DNA from 2 places in the Pseudomonas sp. P8_229 genome. Region 2 is predicted to be linked to the other one. Evidence: predicted binding sites of a transcription regulator. Region 2 holds the regulator's gene; the other holds the start of a gene.
The links. Region 2 encodes FliA, which starts transcription of late flagellar genes. Its sites were predicted from a motif close to CTAAAGTTTNNNNNNNNNNNGCCGNTAA; they were not measured.

Region 1 (3,404 bases), 180 kb from region 2:
GGTTTCGTTGGTCGTCATGGCATCGACCACCTGCTCGCGCAAACCGCTGCGCGGCTGGGTCTGGATGCGCTGTACCAGCTCACCCAGGGACTTGATGCCTTGCTGCTCCATCAGTTTGTTGAGACGGCTCGAGACCAGGTACTGCTTGTTTTCACCGAGCAAAATGCCACAGGCCTTTTCCAGGAAGACCCGGAACTGTTCGAAATCCAAATTACCCGTAGACAATGATGCCGCCTCTTAAATCGTGTTGACCGCCAGGGGCAGAAGGCCCCTAGCTGATATCTGCTGCTTTGATCCGGTCGACTACCCGGGATGCCAGGTCATCAGGACGGAATTTGGCCAGGAAGTCATCTGCACCGACTTTCTTGACCATCGCCTGATTGAATACCCCCGACAACGAAGTATGCAGGATGATATGAAGCTTTTGCATGCGCGGGTCGTTGCGAATTTCCGCCGTCAGGGTGTACCCGTCCATCTCCGGCATCTCGATGTCGGAAATCATCATCAGGAACTCGTCTTCCGGCTTCTTGCCCTCATCGACCAGCTTGCGCAGGTAATCCAGCGCCTGCTTGCCGTCGTTCAGCGCCACCACTTCGACACCGATCGTCTGCAGGCAACGCGTGACCTGCTTGCGCGCCACCGACGAGTCATCGACCGTCAGCACCCGCAGCGACAGCGCCTTGCTCTGGGTCTCGACATCGACCACACCGACCGAAATCGCTTCCGGCGTCGGCGCAACTTCCGCCAGCACCTTCTCGACATCGATGATTTCGACCAACTGATTGTCGACTCGAGTCACCGCGGTCAGGTAGTGATCGCGACCCGTGCCCTTGGGCGGCGGATGGATCTCTTCCCAGTTCATGTTGACGATGCGCTCCACCGAGCGGACCAGGAAACCCTGGGTCTTGGTGTTGTACTCCGTGATGATCACGAACGGGTTGTTCTTGTCTTTCAACGCCCCCGAGCCGGTTGCCATTGCCAGATCAAGGATCGGAATGGTCGCCCCCCGGATATTCGCTACCCCGCACACGACAGGACTGGACTTGGGCATCAACGTCAGCGACGGGCACTGCAGCACTTCCCGTACCTTGAACACGTTGATTCCGTAGAGCTGCTGACCGTCGAGACGGAACAACAACAGCTCCAGGCGATTCTGCCCTACCAGTTGCGTGCGCTGGTTCACCGAATCCATTACACCAGCCATGCCCAGACTCCTACACCAACGCCAAGTGTTGTTGCGACGCACATTCATTGCTAAACGGCACGGCGCTTGCTTTTTAACTCGTATGAACGCTCAAACGACATTTTTTCGACGCCTGACCTGCCGCACCCGCAAAGCGCTGTGCGCGGTGTCTGCCGTCTGCTTCTTTTTCGCTGGCAGCCCTGCCGGTGCCGATACGGTTACCTTGCCTGACATGCTTATCGGCGTCACTCAGGGCTTTCTTGAATTCACCGTAGAAGACTATCTGGCTACCAGTCAAACGGAAGGCCGCTATGAAATCGAGGTCAACCAGCTCGACCCGCGTATGCGCATGCCTATGTGCGACAAGGAATTGACAGCGTCACTGGAGAGTCCGGCACGTCCGCTGGGTCGGGTAACGGTCAAGGTTCGCTGCGAGGGAAGCTCGCCGTGGACGGTGTTCGTGCCCGCTCAAGTCCGCCTGTTTCGCGAGATTGTCACCACCACACGACCGCTCAAACGCGCCGGGATTATCGAACCGCAGGACGTGACCTTGCGTGAACGCGACGTCAGTCAGATCAATCAAGGTTTTTTGACGTCGGTGGATGAAGCCATCGGACAGAAATTGACCCGACCAACGGTCGCCGATCAGGTGATTACCCTGGTGCATCTGGAACAGGCAGAAGTGGTGCGCAAGGGTGATCAAGTGGTCATCATCGCCCGCAGCGGTACGCTCGCCGTGCGCATGCCCGGTGAGGCCCTGGCCAATGGCGGCTTGAAAGAACAGATTCGAGTGAAAAACCTCAACTCCAACCGGGTGATCAAGGCGCAAGTCATCGCGCCGGGCCAAGTGGAAGTGGCCATGTAAAACGCTCACGCAGAAAACTGGCGCCGGTCCCGTTGCTTCCCTAAACTGTGCCGCAGCAGGGCACGCTTCGGTGCAGACAGCTCATTGCAAAGTGAGCCTAAAGTTTTCCAGGGAATGGCCGAGAACATGGCAAGCGTCCAAATTCCCAGAGGTTTTTAACATGGTCATCGATTTCAGCCGTTTGAACAGCTCCTCGTCACTTACGGGCAGTACACGTACCAGCAACGCCAAGGAAACCGCCGAAACCGGCACCTCCGCGCCGCTGAATACCCCGGCCGAAACGGCCAGTACCGCAAAAAGCGGGGAATCGGTACACCTCAGCAATGAGGCTCAACAGTTGCAGAAGGTCACTGACAAGCTGCGTGATCAGCCTGCCGTCGACAAAGCCCGCGTGGCCGAGTTGAAAGCAGCGATTGCCGATGGCAGCTACAAAGTCGACAGCAACCGTGTAGCCAGCAAACTGCTCAACTTCGAAGCCCAGCGCTAGGCTTTTGCCGGCGCCAGGCTTTTGGACGCTTAGAACCCAAGGCCAGCCATGCACGACACTAATTTATTGCAACTGATCACCGACGACTTTGCTCCAGCTCAACAATTGCTGGAGTTACTGCAAACCGAGTCCCTCGCCTTGCACGGTCGCGACATGCCTTTGCTCGAAGATATTCTGGCGCGCAAACAGGCATTGATCATTCTGCTTGAACAGCATGGCCGCAAGCGCAGCGAAATCCTTGCCAGCCTCAACCTGCCGCTCGACCGTCAGGGTCTGGAGCAACTGGCCAGCCACTCCAGTATTGGCGACCAGTTGCTGTCCGAGAGCGATGTGCTGACCGACCTGATTGCCCAGTGCCAGGCGGCCAATGTCAAAAACGGCCAGTCAATCCAGATTCAGCAGGCCACCACGGCCAATCAGCTGAAAATCCTCACCGGGGGCGAGCCACCCGCGTTGTATGACGCGACTGGCACTTTCGCCAAACCCACCAAGCCGCGTACGCTCAGCCAGGCGTGAGCCTTTCGATGTGCCTGCACTATCAACCCGCGAAACATGCTGGCAAAATGCTGGCTAGCCGTAGTCAAATTTTGTCTGGAGATTGAGAAAACGTGCCAAACGCCCTAAGCGCGGATGATACTCCGCAGCCACCAAAGGTGCTGACCACGCCCCTGGAAATCTCCAGCAACCTGCGCCAGTTGCAAGAAAGCCACGACCCGCTGATCATCACCTTCCATGAGCGCAGCCAGCGTTTCCAGAGCTACCTGATCAAGGTCGACCGCGAAACCGCGACCATCGCCCTGGATGAAATGATCCCGCGCGATGGTGAGCGCTTCCTGCTGGCGGGCGAGCCCTTCAGGGTCGAAGGCTTC
Region 2 (3,404 bases):
AGTGCTTCGAGCACCACGTCCATCAGTTCTGCATCAACGCGACGTTCACCCTTGCGCAGGATGTCGAACACGTTTTCGGCGATGTGACAGCACTCCACCAGCTCGTTGAGCTGAAGGAAGCCGGCGCCCCCTTTTACAGTGTGGAAACCGCGAAAAATTGCGTTGAGCAGATCTGCGTCATCCGGGCGGCTTTCCAGCTCGACCAGTTGTTCGGACAGTTGCTCAAGAATCTCGCCGGCCTCAACCAGGAAATCCTGAAGGATCTCTTCATCGGCGCCGAAGCTCATTAATGGGGTGCTCCTACAGGTCTAAAAACCCAAAAAACCTAAAATTCCAAAACTCTAGAATCCAAGGCTGGATAACAAATCGTCCACATCGTCCTGACCGGACACAACGTCTTCTCGTTTATCGGCATGAATCTGCGGACCTTCACCCTGCGAGAGATGTTTTTGTGGATCTTTTTCTGCAAGCATCGCGGCGCGGTCGTGTTCGATGCCCGCAAAGCGGTCCACCTGACTGGCCATGAGGACGAGTTTGAGCAAATTGCTTTCGACTTCGGTGACCAGTTGGGTCACACGCTTGATCACCTGACCGGTGAGGTCCTGGTAATCCTGAGCCAGCAGGATGTCGTTGAGGTTGCTCGACACCGCACGGTTGTCCGTGATGCTGCGCGACAGAAAACCGTCGACCCGGCGCGCCAGTTCGCGGAACTCTTCAGCCCCGACTTCACGACGCATGAAACGGCCCCAATCGGTACTCAGGGCCTGGGCTTCTTCAGCCAGGCCATTGACCACCGGGGTAGCGCTTTCCACCAGATCCATGGTGCGGTTGGCCGCGGCTTCGGTCAGCTTGACCACATAGCCCAGGCGTTCGGTGGCGTCGGTGATTTGCGACACTTCCTCGGCCTGCGGCATGTGCGGATCGATCTGGAAGTTGACGATCGCACTGTGCAGTTCGCGTGTGAGCTTGCCCACTTCCTGATACAGGCCACGGTCACGGGTCTGATTGAGCTCATGGATCAGTTGCACAGCGTCGCCGAACCTGCCCTTTTCAAGGCTCTCGACCAGTTCGACCGCGTGTTTTTTCAGGGTCGATTCGAAATCGCCCTGTGAAGATTCGTTATGCTCCATAGCTCCCCCGCGCGTTCATCAGCCGATGCGTTCGAAAATCTTCTCGATTTTTTCTTTCAGCGCCTGAGCCGTGAAAGGTTTGACCACGTAGCCGTTCACACCGGCCTGAGCCGCCTCGATGATCTGCTCGCGCTTGGCTTCTGCAGTCACCATCAGCACCGGCAGGTGCTTGAGTTTTTCATCGGCACGCACGTGGCGCAGCAGGTCGATACCGGTCATGCCCGGCATGTTCCAGTCCGTTACCAGAAAGTCGATGCTTCCGCTGTTGAGCACCGGAATGGCAGTGATGCCATCGTCGGCCTCGACGGTGTTGGTGAACCCCAGATCACGCAGCAGGTTCTTGATGATCCGCCGCATCGTTGAGAAGTCATCAACGATGAGGATTTTCATGTTCTTGTCCAATTCGACCTCCAAGCAGTCTTAAACGCGCCCAGCACCTGGACGCGCCATTTCAATCAATCCGGCAAAGCACTCGATGACTGTCTGGAGCACAACAGAGCAAGACCGGTGCCGTTGATCACCGCACCAGCCTCGTTCGCAGTGTCCCCCACACTGCCTTCAGCGCGCTCGCCACTCCCCCAAACGCCCCCGCAAGCGGGCCGCGCACTGGCTGTGTAACTGGCTGACCCGCGATTCACTGACGCCAAGGACTTCACCGATCTCCTTGAGGTTCAGCTCTTCGTCGTAGTACAGCGCCAACACCAGTCGCTCACGCTCCGGCAAATTGGCAATCGCGTCCGCCAGCGCGGCCTGGAAGCGTTCATCTTCCAGATCGCGTGACGGCTCAAGATGAGCACTGGCGCCATCCTCGTGCAGCCCTTCGTGTTCGCCGTCCTGCAACAGGTCGTCGAAACTGAACAGCCGGCTGCCCAGCGTGTCATTCAAAATCCCGTAGTAATCGTCGAGACTCAATTGGAGTTCGGCCGCAACCTCGTGATCTTTAGCATCACGGCCGGTTTTAGCTTCAATTGCCCGAATTGCGTCACTGACCATACGGGTGTTGCGGTGAACCGAGCGTGGTGCCCAATCCCCTTTGCGCACTTCATCGAGCATCGCGCCGCGGATTCGAATGCCCGCGTACGTTTCGAAACTGGCGCCCTTGCTGGCGTCATATTTGGTCGACACTTCAAGCAGGCCGATCATTCCGGCCTGAATCAGATCCTCGACCTGCACACTCGCCGGCAAGCGCGCCAGCAGGTGATAGGCAATGCGCTTGACCAGTGGCGCGTAACGCTCGATCAACTCGTACTGCGCGTCACGTGCCGACTTCTTGTAGTAGTTCATACCGCTCGCGGTCATAACACAGGCCCTGCCGTTTGCTGCACGAGGCGCTCGACGAAAAACTCAAGGTGACCGCGCGGGTTGGCAGGCAGCGGCCAGGTATCGACCTTCTGCGCGATCGCCTTGAACGCCAGCGCGCACTTGGAACGCGGAAAGGCTTCATAGACCGCTCGCTGCTTCTGCACTGCCTTGCGCACGCTTTCGTCGTACGGCACCGCGCCGACGTATTGTAAGGCGACGTCGAGGAAGCGATCCGTGACCTTGGTCAACTTGGCGAACAGGTTGCGCCCTTCCTGCGGGCTCTGCGCCATGTTGGCGAGGACGCGGAAGCGGTTCATGCCGTAGTCGCGGTTGAGCAGTTTGATCAGCGCGTAGGCGTCGGTGATCGAGGTCGGCTCGTCGCACACCACCAGCAACACTTCCTGCGCGGCGCGTACGAAACTGACTACCGAGTCACCAATACCCGCAGCGGTGTCGATCACCAGCACATCGAGGTTGTCGCCGATGTCGCTGAAGGCCTGGATCAGACCGGCATGTTGCGCCGGACTCAGGTGAACCATGCTCTGGGTGCCGGAAGCGGCCGGCACGATGCGGATCCCGCCGGGCCCCTGCAACAGCACATCACGCAGCTCACAGCGGCCTTCGATCACGTCGGCCAGAGTACGTTTGGGGGTCAGTCCCAGCAGAACGTCAACGTTCGCCAGCCCCAGGTCGGCGTCCAGCAGCATGACCCGACGGCCAAGCTCTGCCAGCGCCAGAGACAAGTTCACTGACACGTTAGTCTTGCCGACGCCACCTTTGCCGCCGGTCACCGCGATCACCTGTACGGGATGCATGCTGCCCATGTTATTTCTTTACCTTGTCTTGCATAGACGGAGGCCACATTACTGGCTGCGCGTTCTCAACCGGAACAATGCATGGCAGGCCATCGATGTAGGTACAAAAACGGTTCATTACCTCAGCCAACCTGCTTGGTCGGGCTGTGGTAGATAT

Region 1: flgM (flagellar biosynthesis anti-sigma factor FlgM) is a predicted target of FliA. The motif match lies at 2,146-2,173, and genes of this name have one in related genera.

Annotation. Positions count from the first base shown of each region.
Region 1 is NZ_CP125378.1:4,571,751-4,575,154, reverse strand. It holds gene cheR (protein-glutamate O-methyltransferase CheR) at 1-225, opposite strand, end outside; gene QMK55_RS20685 (chemotaxis protein CheV) at 272-1,204, opposite strand; gene flgA (flagellar basal body P-ring formation chaperone FlgA) at 1,287-2,048, shown strand; gene flgM (flagellar biosynthesis anti-sigma factor FlgM) at 2,209-2,535, shown strand; gene QMK55_RS20670 (flagella synthesis protein FlgN) at 2,584-3,051, shown strand; gene QMK55_RS20665 (flagellar brake protein) at 3,144-3,404, shown strand, end outside.
Region 2 is NZ_CP125378.1:4,751,556-4,754,959, reverse strand. It holds gene QMK55_RS21515 (chemotaxis protein CheA) at 1-287, opposite strand, end outside; gene QMK55_RS21510 (protein phosphatase CheZ) at 342-1,130, opposite strand; gene QMK55_RS21505 (chemotaxis response regulator CheY) at 1,149-1,520, opposite strand; gene fliA (RNA polymerase sigma factor FliA) at 1,689-2,429, opposite strand; gene fleN (flagellar synthesis regulator FleN) at 2,426-3,256, opposite strand; gene flhF (flagellar biosynthesis protein FlhF) at 3,370-3,404, opposite strand, start outside.